4 regions of the Arthrobacter sp. TmtSoilC51 genome follow, and region 1 is predicted to be linked to each of the others. Evidence: riboswitches for the same ligand, from Rfam matches in the RefSeq annotation. Region 1 holds a riboswitch; each other region holds the start of a gene.
What was found. A riboswitch is a leader RNA that binds a small molecule or an ion and turns the genes downstream of it on or off. The one in region 1 is predicted to bind cyclic di-AMP.
Positions count from the first base shown of each region.

Region 2: it holds a riboswitch for cyclic di-AMP, as region 1 does, so the genes downstream of both, ACZ5G6_RS01885 (NlpC/P60 family protein) here and ACZ5G6_RS03960 (aggregation-promoting factor C-terminal-like domain-containing protein) in region 1, are expected to answer to the same signal.
Region 3: it holds a riboswitch for cyclic di-AMP, as region 1 does, so the genes downstream of both, ACZ5G6_RS05120 (M23 family metallopeptidase) here and ACZ5G6_RS03960 (aggregation-promoting factor C-terminal-like domain-containing protein) in region 1, are expected to answer to the same signal.
Region 4: it holds a riboswitch for cyclic di-AMP, as region 1 does, so the genes downstream of both, ACZ5G6_RS21960 (hypothetical protein) here and ACZ5G6_RS03960 (aggregation-promoting factor C-terminal-like domain-containing protein) in region 1, are expected to answer to the same signal.

Region 1 is NZ_AP035877.1:821,557-824,762, reverse strand. It holds gene ACZ5G6_RS03970 (response regulator transcription factor) at 1-235, shown strand, start outside; gene ACZ5G6_RS03965 (sensor histidine kinase) at 239-1,732, shown strand; cyclic di-AMP (ydaO/yuaA leader) riboswitch at 1,868-2,025, shown strand; gene ACZ5G6_RS03960 (aggregation-promoting factor C-terminal-like domain-containing protein) at 2,031-2,843, shown strand; gene ACZ5G6_RS03955 (glycosyltransferase) at 3,069-3,206, shown strand, end outside.
Region 2 is NZ_AP035877.1:381,266-384,471, forward strand. It holds gene ACZ5G6_RS01875 (NCS2 family permease) at 1-871, opposite strand, end outside; gene ACZ5G6_RS01880 (copper resistance CopC family protein) at 985-1,608, shown strand; cyclic di-AMP (ydaO/yuaA leader) riboswitch at 1,783-1,951, shown strand; gene ACZ5G6_RS01885 (NlpC/P60 family protein) at 1,955-2,719, shown strand; gene ACZ5G6_RS01890 (NAD(P)/FAD-dependent oxidoreductase) at 2,886-3,206, opposite strand, start outside.
Region 3 is NZ_AP035877.1:1,077,029-1,080,234, reverse strand. It holds gene ACZ5G6_RS05125 (C40 family peptidase) at 1-523, opposite strand, end outside; cyclic di-AMP (ydaO/yuaA leader) riboswitch at 528-691, opposite strand; gene ACZ5G6_RS05120 (M23 family metallopeptidase) at 837-1,667, opposite strand; cyclic di-AMP (ydaO/yuaA leader) riboswitch at 1,672-1,908, opposite strand; gene ACZ5G6_RS05115 (iron-dependent transcriptional repressor DtxR) at 2,088-2,783, opposite strand; gene serC (phosphoserine transaminase) at 3,087-3,206, shown strand, end outside.
Region 4 is NZ_AP035877.1:4,806,809-4,810,014, reverse strand. It holds gene ACZ5G6_RS21960 (hypothetical protein) at 1-1,083, opposite strand, end outside; cyclic di-AMP (ydaO/yuaA leader) riboswitch at 1,086-1,236, opposite strand; gene ACZ5G6_RS21955 (hypothetical protein) at 1,366-1,599, opposite strand; gene ACZ5G6_RS21950 (ATP-dependent DNA ligase) at 1,647-2,714, shown strand; gene ACZ5G6_RS21945 (DUF6480 family protein) at 2,795-3,070, opposite strand; gene ACZ5G6_RS21940 (alpha/beta fold hydrolase) at 3,180-3,206, opposite strand, start outside.

The DNA of each region.
Region 1 (3,206 bases):
GGACATCCAGCTCACGGCAACGCAGTTTGAGCTGCTTCGTTACCTCATGGAGAACCCCAAGCGCGTGGTCAGCAAGGCACAGATCCTGGACCGCGTCTGGGACTACGACTTCGGCGGGCAGGCCAACATCGTGGAACTGTACATTTCCTACCTGCGCAAGAAAATCGAAGCCAACCACCCCCCGATGATCCACACCATCCGCGGGGCCGGCTACGTCATCAAGCCTGCGGACTGAACCTTGTCCACCCTTTCAGAAGTAGCCCGCAAGACCCAGCGGAGCTGGTTCAATCCCTCAACCTGGCATCTGCGCACGCGACTGGTCCTGGTGGCAATGGCATTGCTGGTGGCGATTTGCGGTGCAGTCGGGGTGGTCAGCTATGCCTCCATGGACATGTACTTCAACAAGCAACTCGATAAGCAGTTGGAGCAGGCGTCCAGCCGCGCGAATGACTTCGGCAGGCCGCCGTCGAACTTTCCTTCAAGCGGCCGGCCAGATCCCCTGGAGGCCCGCGGCCAAGGTGCCGGGACCCTCAACGCGAGGATCGATGGTTCCACCGTCATCAACTCGGGCCTCATAGATGCCAACGGCCGGCGCGCCGCACTGTCGGCCGAAGACAAGCAGGTCCTGCTGTCACTCCCCCGCGGCAATCTGCCTGTGGACCGCTCATTGTCCAATGGCGACTACCGGCTGGTGGCCGTTGAAACCGCCTACGGCGACGTGATCGTGACGGGACTGCCGTTGGCTGACAAGCAAAACGCCGAGGCATCGCTGGTATGGACCATGGTGTTTGTTTCTCTTGGCGGCCTGGTACTGATCGGCCTCGCGGGTACCGTCATTATCCGTAGGACCATGCGGCCCCTGGAGCAGCTTTCGGAAGTCGCGACGAAAGTCTCGCGGCTGCCCCTCGACGCCGGTGACGTGGCACTTGCGGTGCGCGTACCGCCGTCGGCCTCCCATCCGGGAACGGAAGTGGGCAGCGTTGGCCACGCTTTGAACCAAATGCTCAACAACGTTGCCAGGGCGCTGGCAGCCCGGCAGGAAAGCGAAACCAAGGTCCGACAATTTGTGGCCGACGCGTCCCACGAACTCCGGACGCCGCTGACCGCCATCCGCGGCTACACAGAGTTGCTACGCATGACCGAGAACTTCACCGACGATGGACGAAAATCCTTGGCACGCGTCCAGAGCCAATCGGAACGGATGACCACGCTAGTGGAGGACCTGCTGCTGTTGGCGCGCCTGGACGAAGGCCAGCCGTTGAAGGTCACGGATGTGGACCTGACGCAGCTGGTGATCGAGACCGTCAGCGACGAAAAGGTGATGGCACCGGACCATATCTGGAAGCTCCAGCTCCCTGACGAACCGATTACGGTGCGCGGTGACGCAACCCAACTGCATCAGGTGTTGGCCAATCTGCTGTCCAACGCACGCAAGCACACAGATCCCGGCACCACGGTGGTCACAGGCGTCATGCTCTCTGCTGACGGTAGTGCGGTGGTCACCGTCACTGACGATGGGCCTGGCATTCCGCCCGAATTCCAAGGCCGTATTTTCTCGCGATTTGCCCGGGCTGACGCCGCAAGATCGGGCTCTGAGGGGACCTCCGGATTGGGCTTGTCCATTGTCGAATCGATCGTTCAAGCGCACGGCGGAAGCGTGGAAGTTACGTCCAAGCCGGGACGCACTGAGTTCGCCCTCCGGCTCCCCTCAGTTTCAAACGAACGCGCATAACGAATCGGGCAACATGACGCGCCGTGATCGTGATCTCTGTTACCTAAATGTGACTTAAGCCGAAACCTCCTGTACCGTCGAAAGGGTGGGTCGCCCCTAACTGGCCCCACACCCGGGATGCGCCGAGCTCTGCCACTTCCCGGAGTTCCGTTCTCATTCGAGGCAGAGACGGGGGACCCAGAGTCTCCGGGCACAGTATTTTCCTTGCCCTTGGGGTGAAGCCGCAGCTACGCGCGCGGCCGGATGACCTCATCCGAACCCGACAGCTAACTCCGCAGGCGCTGAGAGGTAATCACACATGTCTGAATTCAACGATCAGACGCGCCCTTCCGCGCGTCACCGTGACGAACACAATGCTCCCCTGACCAAGTCGCAAACCGTTCTGAAGAACGCTGCACGCCGCGGCAAGACGGGGCAGCGGATGTCCGTTGTTGCAGGAGTCGTTGCCGCCGCCTTGGGCGTCGCCTCGCTCGGCCAGGCCGCAAACGCTGCGTTCAACCTCCCGGAAACGAGCCAGGCGTCCGAGACGCAGGCTACCGCCCAGGTCAGCAACAAATCAGCGGAAATCTCAGCTTCCTTGGATGCTGCCGCCAAGAAGGGCGCCGCCGATAGGGCCGCCGCAGACCAGGCAGCGGCCGCACAAGCCGCCGCCGAGAAGGCCGCCGCTGAGAAGGCTGCCGCGGACCAGGCAGCGGCCGCACAAGCCGCCGCCGAGAAGGCTGCCGCTGACGCAGCCGCCAAGCAGGCTGCAGATGCCGCCGCTGCTGCAGCCGCAGCCGCCGCAGCTGCCCCCAAGGCAGTGGACGATCCCGCAGCTGCCAAGGCGTACGCCGCCAGCATCCTCGCCAACTACGGCTGGGGTCCGGGCGAAATGACTGCGCTGAACACGCTGTGGGAGAAGGAATCCAACTGGCGGACCACCGCGACCAACGCCTCCAGTGGCGCCTACGGAATCGTGCAGTCATTGCCGGCTTCCAAGATGGCGACTGCCGGCGCTGACTGGGAGACCAACTACCAGACCCAGATCAAGTGGGGCCTGAACTACATCAAGGAACGCTACGGCTCCCCCTCGGCCGCCCTTGCCTTCCACTTGGCCAACAACTGGTACTAAGCCAAACCCTGAAGCAGGCTTGAGCCCACCCCAGCGGGCTCAATCGTGCAGGGCCTGATTGCCGCCCCATTTCCGCCGTTCGCAGTGTTTTTTGAAGCGACCGGCAGGAACCGGGGCGGTTTTCGCGGTTCAGGCCGTTTCCCCGTTTGAAGGCTTTCCACGTTTCACAGTCGCATCACAGCGGCTGCCTAAAGCCCTCATAATCCTTGGCCGCATGCTGGATGCATGACGCTCATAGATCCAGCCGGCAACGCAGTGCAGCACGCTGCACACGCTGGGCACTGTGGTGCTTCAGCCGTGCCTCAACAGCGGTCGCGGCGGTCTCCCGTGAACATCCGGGGAACAGTTCCCGTCCTTGACGTC
Region 2 (3,206 bases), 440 kb from region 1:
GGAGGATCACGAAAGCCAGCAGCGCGGCGGCCACGAAACCGAGGTGCTCAAAGGCGCCGAAGGGGTTGGCTTTACCAATCAAGGAGAGGTCCGGAGCGCCCCATTCGGAAAGTGTGGGAGCCACGAGGGACCAGCCGCGAGGGTTGACGTTCTTGCCGTCGAAGCTTGGGCCAATATGGAGCGTGAATTCGAGGATGGCGGCCAGGGCAGTGGAGACCACGATGCCGATCAGGATCGCGCCGCGGACCTTTCGCACTACCAACGCGATGGTCAGGATCAGGCCGACAGCGAAAACCAACGTAGGCCACCCCATCAGCTTGCCGTCCACACCCAGGCCGAGCGGGACAGTGGTGCCCGCGGCATCCGGGATGCGCCGGACAAAGCCTGCGTTGACAAGGCCTATCAGGGCGATGAAGAGGCCAATGCCCACCACGATTGCCGTCTTGAGAGCTTCCGGGACGGCTTTGAAAACGGCCGTGCGGAATCCGGTGAGGACCAGGATCAGCATGGTGACGCCCGAAAGCACCACAAGGCCCATCATGTCCGGCCACGTCAGCTCCGGGTGGGAGGCAACTGTCACCGCTACGAATGCGTTCACGCCAAGGCCAGTTGCCACGGCGAAGGGGTGCTTCGCCCAAGCGCCCATGAGGATGGTGAGGATACCGGCCACAAAGGCCGTAGTGGCCGCGACGGCCGTGAAGCCGAGCGAAGCTCCGCTGGAGTCTGCCCCGGAAAGGATCAGCGGGTTCAGCACAACGATGTAGCTCATGGCAAAGAAGGTGGCGAATCCGCCACGTATTTCCCGCGAGTACGTGGAACCGCGTTCGGAGATCTTGAAGTAACGGTCGATTGCAGAACCTTGTTTAAGCATGAAGGTCTCCGGGGATCGGGGGAGTTTGCTCTCAAATCCTATGCCCGCCAATGTGGGCCGCTGGGACGATTCGCCTAGTCTGTAAGGAAGCCAACACTAGGAGAAACCGCCCCATGCGTACCATCCGCCCGCTTCTGGCCGCCGTCGTCGCCGCGCTGGCTTTCGCTTCAGCGTTGCTGTTTGCCGCCGCCCCGGCCTCCGCCCACGACGTCGCCGAATCAACAAACCCGGCGAACGGTGCCCGGGTGACTGAAGTGCCGGCGTCGGTATCCATCACGTTCAACAACCGGCCGCTGGCCATCGGCTCGGGTGTGACTGTCACCTCTGGTGGCGAAAACTGGGCGGACGGCGCAGTGGAAATCATCGACAACATGGCCGTGCAGAAACTTCGGCAGGGTGCTCCGGCCGGCGAATACACGGTGGTCTGGCGCGTGGTCAGCTCCGACTCGCACCCCATCGAGGGCACCTTTACGTTTACGGCATCCGGGACAAGCACGACGACGGCGAGCGGCCAGGCAGGTGCCTCCCAGTCGGCTTCGGTGGCTGTTCCGACGGCGGGCACGGCGGCCCCCGGTACCGAAAACATTGAGCCGGCTCCGGCCGCTTCCCAGCCCTTCCCCTGGAGCATCGTTGGCCTCGCCGTGGTGGCGATTGCCCTGGTGATCTTCCTCGCTGTTACAGCCCGGAAGAAACTCGCGGTTCCCAACGACCCGGATGGCGAAAATTCCCCGGAATAACAAGGTTTTCTACATACTTGCGAAGATCTCGAAATGGTCACCGCGACACGCCAAAACTGAACTTCTCGTTACGTAAATGTGACTTTGAGATGATCTTCCCGTACGGTTGTACCTGTGCCTGTTCCACGTAGCGGGCACTTCCGGCCTGATTGCCTAGCTCTGCCGCAGTCCGGAATCCGTTCGCAGACAAACCTACGGCAGAGACGGGGAACCCATTTTGGCCCGCTTTCAGAGCGCGCCTTGGGGTGAAGTCACGAAGCTTCCGCTGAACAGCGGGGGATAGTGGCCGGGTGACTCCCATCCGAATCCGACAGCTAACCTCGCAGGCATCGGGAGAGGCTCTTTCATGTCTTCACGCATTCTTCGCGGCCGTCGTAAGGCGGACAGCGTACGTCCTAATCCGTTCATCTCAATCTCCAAGGCCGTTGCCAGCAACGCCTCGGGCGCAGGTCGCCAGGCCGCTGTCATCGCAGCAGCTTCGGGCCTCGTCCTTACGGGTTCCATTGCTGCCCACGCAGCAGAAACCCCTGTTCAGCGCGACTCCAGCCCTGCTACGGTCGCCGAGACCGTCACCGAGGGTCCCACCAAGGTTGTTACGGCCGCATCCACGGCCAAGGTCAACTTCGAGCGCCCTGCGGTTGCTTCCGTAGCGGCTCCCGTTATTGAAAAGCCGGCGCCCGTTGCTCCGGCCCCGGCGGCCAAGGCTCCTGCGACCGCTACCGTTCAGGCGGCGGCAACCACTGCTGCCGCTCCCGTCGCGGCTGCCCCTGCTGCTGCAGCTCCGGCTGTTGGTGGCATTAACGCTGCCATGGTCGCCTCGGCTTACGCCCAGATCGGCATCTTCCAGGACTGCACCGCGATGGTCGAAAGGGCCCTCGGCTCCGCAGGCATTCCGGTTGGCGACCTCGCACCCATGCAGTTCATGAACTACGGCAAGGTTGTCAGCGACCCCCAGCCCGGTGACATGATCGTCCAGTCCGGCCACGTAGCTATCTACATCGGCAACGGCCAGGCCATCAGCGGTGGCATCAACGGTAACCAGACGGGCATCCACCCGATCAGCTGGCTTACCGCAACAGGCCCCATCACGTACGTACGCGCTGGCGCCTAAGCTTCACGCTCCAGCTCAAAAGGCCGATGCCTTCGAGGACCAAAGTCTTCGAAGGCATCGGCCTTTTTTCGTAACCGGCCCTTTAGCAATCGACCCTTTACGTACCGCTCTTTTGAGTTAATTTTTGTTCGTTTAAGGCAAGGACTGAACTGGCCTTCGGTGGTTTCTACGCCAGGGCGATGCCCGGCCCAGCTGGGAGAGCCACCTTGGATGAGATCGCTTGCCCCACGGCTTTGGCTTGCCGGAGTACTTCCTTGGGCGTGGGGGTGATGAGTTCGCCAACGCCCACCAAGTGCATGCCGACGGCACGCATGGCTGCCACGAGGTTCTGGCCAATGGCGATGCCGAGATCGGCCAGCATGCGGCGCAGTTGACTCTGGGCGCAGCGCGTCACCACAATGTGGTCGGCCAGGAGGACTCCACTGGCCGTATGCACGGCCCATTGCCGTGGGGTGGATTCAAGCGGCCCGTAAACACTTAGCCCGGC
Region 3 (3,206 bases), 260 kb from region 1:
CGGCCTGGGCGTAAACCCACTGGGTGAATCCGGAGCAGTCCCAACCATTGGGGGAAGTGCCGCCCCAAACGTAGGGGTGGCCGATGCCGGTGTAGGCAATGGCTGCGAGTCCGGAGGCTGCCGCGCTGGAAGCGGAATCCTTGGCCGTGGAGGACAGGGCAGAGAGTGCGCCGTTCGCCTGGCTATCGCTAGTCTGCGTGCGCTGGGAGGCCCGCTGAACCTTGGGGGCTTCCTTGGTGGCCACTACCGGGCTCTCGAAGGAAACGGTTGCGGTGGGCTCGGCGGTGACAACTGCGGTGGCTACCAACTGCTGGGTGCTGGAGCTTTCCGACTTGGAAACGTCAGTATCTGCGGCCTGGGCCGGGAGTCCGACGCTGAGAACGAGTCCAGAGGCTGCGGCCAGAACGGCGGCTTGGCGGCCTACGGTGCCTGCATTGGTTGAGACAGCCTTGGAAAGGTTGTTCAACGGGTTCGTACGAACCAATTCGGCGCGATGGCGCGCAGGGGTAGTGCGTGATGACACGAAGGTAGCCTCTCCCAATGCCTGCGAGGTGAGCTGTCGGATTCGGATGGGAGTCATCCGGCCGCGCGGCTTCCGGGAAGCTTTTGCGACTTAACCCCAAGGCCTTCTGATTCGAAGACCAAAATTGGTTCCCCCGCCCCTGCCAGACGATTTTTGCGAACGGACCTTGAGTGGTGGCAGAGCTAGGCAATCCACCCAAGTGCATCGGCCCCCTAAAAAGCCGATGCGCTTTAGACGGTACAACAGATATTCGTGAATGTCACATTCAGGTCACGGGGCGTGTCATCAATGCGAGAGAGCACCATCAACTAGCTCAGAGCCAACCCATGGGATCTACGACCTCGCCGTTTACCTGGACCTCAAAATGGAGGTGGCAGCCGGTGGATGCGCCCGTGGTGCCGCTGAGCGCGACGGTATCGCCACGGTTGACGGTCTGACCCACCTTGACGTTGAAGGACGACAGGTGGTTGTACGTGGTCTCGAGGCCGTTGCCGTGATCAACCACTACGCGGTTGCCTCCGCCATACTCATGCCAGCCCGCGAACGTGACCTTGCCTGCGGCTGCGGCGTGAACAGCGGTACCGCACTGGGCCACGAAGTCCTGGCCACGGTGGAAGTCACCCGTGCCGCCGGTGAGCGGGCTGACGCGATAGCCAAAGGGCGACGCCGTGACCAACTTGTCCAGTGGACTGCCCAAGGTGCCAAGTGAGGAGGCGCGCTGGATGCTGCCCGCAGACTGCGCGCTCAGCAGCTGCTTGAGCTTGCCGTCAGGATCGGCTGCGGTGGCGACCGCTGCGCGGCTGAAATCGATTTTGGCAGACGCTGCCGCAGAAACCTCGGGCTGGCTGCCACCGGGCACGGTCAGGGCTGCCTCAGTCTGACCGGACTCGGATGTGGCCATGACGGGGCTTGTGGCCGGCAGACCTACAGTCAGGGCAAGTCCGGTGGCGGCAAGCGCAACTCCGGCTTTCTGCCCGACACCACTGGCTGCGGCGAAGTCGGCTACCTGGCGCAATGGGCTCTTGCGGCGGCGCACCTGACGCGGGGTGTCGCGTGGCCGGATCTCCATTGCGGCGCGGGCTGGCCGCAGCTCAGCAGCGGGGCCGGACGCGCGGCGGCGACCCCTGACGTTCTGCGATGTCAAACTCTGTTCCTCTCTAGAAAGCCTGCGAAGTTAGCTGTCGGATTCGGGTCAGAGAGTTCAAAGACCCGGTCCGCACGAAGCGCAAACGGCACACAGGTATCCCAAGGAGGACTTGCGTTAGTAGGCACTTCTGCTGCGGACTTCACCCCAAGGCTGCTTCTTTAGGCAGCCGCTTGTGGTTCCCCCGCCTCTGCCAGTAGTTGATGACACACCTGATCCGCTGGCAGAGCTCGGCTCCAGATCAGGTAACGCTTTGGTATCGGCGCTAGTAGATAACTATAGGCGATTAAAGTCCGCAGTAATAAATTCGTTATCTTTCGAAACACCGTGTTGTGGCGTGGCTCCATACCATCAATCGCGGAAACCCGCAGGTCACACGCGCGCCAAAGACCCCAACGTGAGATCTGACACGCCGGAAAGTCAGCTAACGGCGACGAAGACGTGCGCGGCTACCTCGGGAGGCAGCTCCAGCGCTCCTTCAATGCCGGGAACGCGAACAGAGATGTACTCCCCCACCCTCTCCAAGGAGACGGTGGCGCCGGGACGAATCCCGCCTTCATCAAGCTGGGTGAGGAGTTCCGGCTCAACCTGGATGGGCTCAGCGAGTCGGCTGACGACTACGCGTGAATCGGCGGCGTACCCGTCCATCGCGTGCAGCAGGTTGACGTCCAGGCGCGCAAGGGGCTGGCCGGCGAGGCCGCCAAGTGCCTCCAGGCCCGGAATGGGGTTGCCATACGGCGACTCGGTGGGATGTTCCAACAACTCATACAACCGCCGCTCCACACGTTCGCTCATGACGTGCTCCCAGCGACATGCCTCGTCATGGACATACGCCCAGTCGAGACCAATGACGTCCGCCAGAAGCCTCTCGGCAAGGCGGTGCTTTCGCATGACTTCAGTGGCCCGCTTGCGTCCGACCTCAGTCAACTCCAGGTGACGGTCGTTGGACACAATCACCAGGCCGTCGCGCTCCATGCGTCCGATGGTCTGGGAAACTGTGGGTCCCGAATGGCGCAAACGCTCGGCAATACGTGCGCGAAGAGCCACGATGTTCTCTTCTTCAAGCTCCAAAATGGTCCGAAGATACATCTCAGTGGTATCGATCAGATCCGTCATCCAGCTCAGCTCTCCTCGAACGCATTTGTTGCGTAATCTCCACCGTACCGCGTCCCAGCCAAGGTGGACGGTGTGCAATCGACACCTCAGGAACGCCAACCCTAGCCTAGCTTATTTGGAATTACTCTGGATAATGTTTCCGCGGGCACGAATGCCCGTAGTGGTTCAGGCATTCCACGTGGCGGACTATGACAACCGCAGATTCCTGAGCGCGGGCCCGGTCAGGCAGAATGATGGAGTCGAAGGGGCAGCCGATGCCACCTGCCACCTCCCCTCTCTAACCGATACCCATTGGAGCCACACGTGAGCGACAACAGCATCACTATTCCCGCCGACCTGCTGCCCAAGGACGGACGCTTCGGCGCAGGACCCTCCAAGGTCCGCCCGGAACAGGTCCAGGCCTTGTCCGCCGCATCGACCACC
Region 4 (3,206 bases), 1.1 Mb from region 1:
AACCGGGCTCGGGGCTGGCTGGGTTGGGACAGGAGTTGTCACGCCCGGCACAGGAACAACAGCCGACGGGACTGCCGAAGGAACCCAGACAGGATCCGCGAGTGAAACTTGCGGAGTCGGAAGGGACGACGGCGATCCCTGAGCGGGTGCCTCTTCTGACGACTGCGTTGCAACAGTTGCCGGCTGTCCGGCCTCGCTGGTGGCCGCCGAAGCAGCAGTGGAGTTGGACGAGCTGGGTGCGGGGGTGGCCGAGGTTGACTGCCTGCTGTCGCCACCAGTCTTTGCGTCACTGGCTTCCTGGGCCGGTGTTTCCTGCCCGAAGAAGGGAAGCTCGAAGGCCTGGCTCACGGTGCCAACGGTCAATACCAAGCCCAAAGCTCCGGCGACGACTGCCATGCGCTGGCCCATTGTCTTGACCGAGGCCGCCTTTGTGAGGACGGCGTGTGGTTCGTGGCTGAAGGACGATCCACCCACTGATGACCCGCCCAAGGATGAAGCTCCGAACGTAGGGGCACCGCCTGCCGAGGGCTGGGCTGCTCGCGTGCGGAGGGCCTTCCGGCTTGCGAGGCCAGCCGCAGCGGTGGCGGCTGCCGCCAGCTGGGCGGGGCTCTTCGCCTGTGCCGGGGATGCAGAGGGCATCGGTGAAGCAGCGGCCACCGTCGGTATGGCGGCAGTGGCGGGCTCCGGAGTGGAAGAAGCGGCATCCACCGTCGGGATGGCGGCAGTGGCGGGCTCCGGAGTGGAAGCCGGTTCGGGGGCGATCGGTGCGGGAGCTTGAACAGTTGGAATCGCAGCCGTTGCCGGTTCCAACGGAGCAGAGTCCGCGGGCGTTGTTTCAGCAAGAGCGATGACCGCCTGGGCTGCCCGCTCACGCTCTGCGGCGCGAGCGGCCGCGCGCGTAGTGGGTGCCGCGGTGGTGGGATTAGAAGCAGCGGTGGGTTCCGGCGTCGTGCTTGTTGACGCTGCTTCTGCTGCTGGCGCACTGGTGGAGGATCCGCTGGGTTGGGCCCGACGGCGTCCGGTTGGCTGGGTACGCTCGCGCGCTATTTGGGCGCGGCGCGGCTGATCCATGGTTGGGGACATGGTGGTTGCCTCTCAACGCCTGCGAGGTTAGCTGTCGGGTTCGGACGAGGCCGTCCGGCCGCACATGGCGGCTTCACCCCAAGGGCCCATGGAGAATCAGGCCCGGGAACTCTGGGTCCCCCGTCTCTGCCGCGAGTCTGGCGGATTCCGGTTTGCGGCAGAGCTCGGCGTCAACCCGGAAGCGGCCCAGCGGAGATACGGGTCGCTCTTCGACGGTACATGAGCAGCAAACTAAAGTCACATTAATGTAACGGGCGGGACGTCTTCCAGAGCGAAGGTCGGTTAGGACTTAGGCTCCGGGGCCGGAGCCGGGGCGGGCAGCTCGTGCTGGATCCTTTGGACTTGGTGTGCGTAATGGGTCTCGGGTCGGAAAATTTCGTCCGCCACACCCAGCATCCCACCCGTGGCGCCGCGCCGGACTTTCCCCTTGCTGTTCTGGCGCGAGACCCAGAACCAAAGGGCCGCAATGAGGGCAGGTGCTGCCAGTACGGCCACAAGAACGGCCAAGATATCCATCGCCCAAGACTAGCTTTCGGCATGTACTGGCCGGTAGACATAGTCCTATGGACCTGCCCGTGATGCCGCCCGTTTCGCCCATGCTCGCCAAGTCCGTGCCCAACATTCCGGATGTGGGGCATTACGAGCCCAAGTGGGACGGGTTCAGGACCATTGTTTTCAAAGATGGTGACGAGATCATCCTGGGCAGCCGCAACGAACGCCCCATGACACGGTATTTCCCGGAACTGGTGGAAGCCCTCAAGAAGAACCTTCCGGACAAGTGCGTCATCGACGGCGAGATCGTCCTCATAGCGAACAACAGGCTCGACTTCGAAGGCCTTCAGCAGCGCATCCACCCCGCCGACAGTCGTGTGCGGATGCTGGCTGAAAAGACGCCGTCCTCCTTCATTGGATTCGACATCCTGGCGATAGGAGATGAGGACCTCATGGACAAGCCGTTTTCCGAGCGTCGCGCTGCCCTGGAGAAGGCCCTGGCCAAGGCTGAGGCGCCCGTGTACGTAACGCCGGCGGTGACGGAACTGGACCAAGCGCAGGATTGGTTCGTGCAGCTGGAAGGTGCTGGGCTGGACGGCATACTTTCCAAACCGCTCGGCGGGACATACCAGCCGAATAAGCGGGTCATGTTCAAAACCAAGCATGAACGCACCGCCGACTGCGTAGTGGCTGGATTTCGCTGGCATAAGACAGGAAAGGTTGTGGGGTCGATGCTGCTCGGGCTCTATAACGACGCCGGCCAGCTGCAGCACGTTGGGGTGGTGGCTTCATTTCCCATGGCCAAGCGCGAAAGCCTGGTGGCCGAACTCGAGCCATACCAGACCGAGTTCAGCGAACATCCTTGGGGCCAGTGGGCTGATCAAGGAGATGCAGCAACCACTGGCTCCCGCATGCCTGGCGCACAGAGCCGGTGGAGCGCTGGCAAGGACTTCTCCTTTGTTCCCCTCCGGCCAGAGCTCGTCATCGAGGTCGCCTACGACTACATGGAGGGCGAGCGGTTCCGGCACACCACCCAGTTTCGCCGGTGGCGGCCGGACCGGACTCCAGGGAGTTGCACCTATTCCCAGCTGGAGGAGCCGGCTGATTACGACCTCGGGGAGATCCTGAGGCTGCCGTAACCGGAGTCGGCCGCCGCTATTACGTCGTTGGGCCGCTGTTACGTTGTTGGGCAGCGACGAAACAGCGGCTGGGAGACGACCTACTCTTCGTGGCCTTGGTCGCCGCTCATACTGCCCTCGCCCGGCGGGGTTTCTCCCGGGGGCACCCCGCCACCGGGCTCCAGTCCCGTGATGTTCCCGTCCGCAGGATCGGGGTTGGACGATGCCGCGGGGTCCTTGTCCTCTTCCTGGCGCATATCCGGATCGGCGTGGACATCGCCCGGGTCGCCCGCAGTGTCGCCGGCCGTATCGTCCCGCTCGGTTGCGCCCGAGGCCCCGAAGGTCCGCGGATCGTCTTCCGGGTCATAGCTGGTCATGGTGAACCCCTTCCTAAGCAAACTTACTATTGAGCCTGCCCGGCCAGCCTCCCGGTCGCAAGCCCAACAAGGGGCACCCGGGCCCGGCTCCGCCGTCGTGCGTTAGTGCCTAACTCTGGCGCGAGGTGGCAGCGAC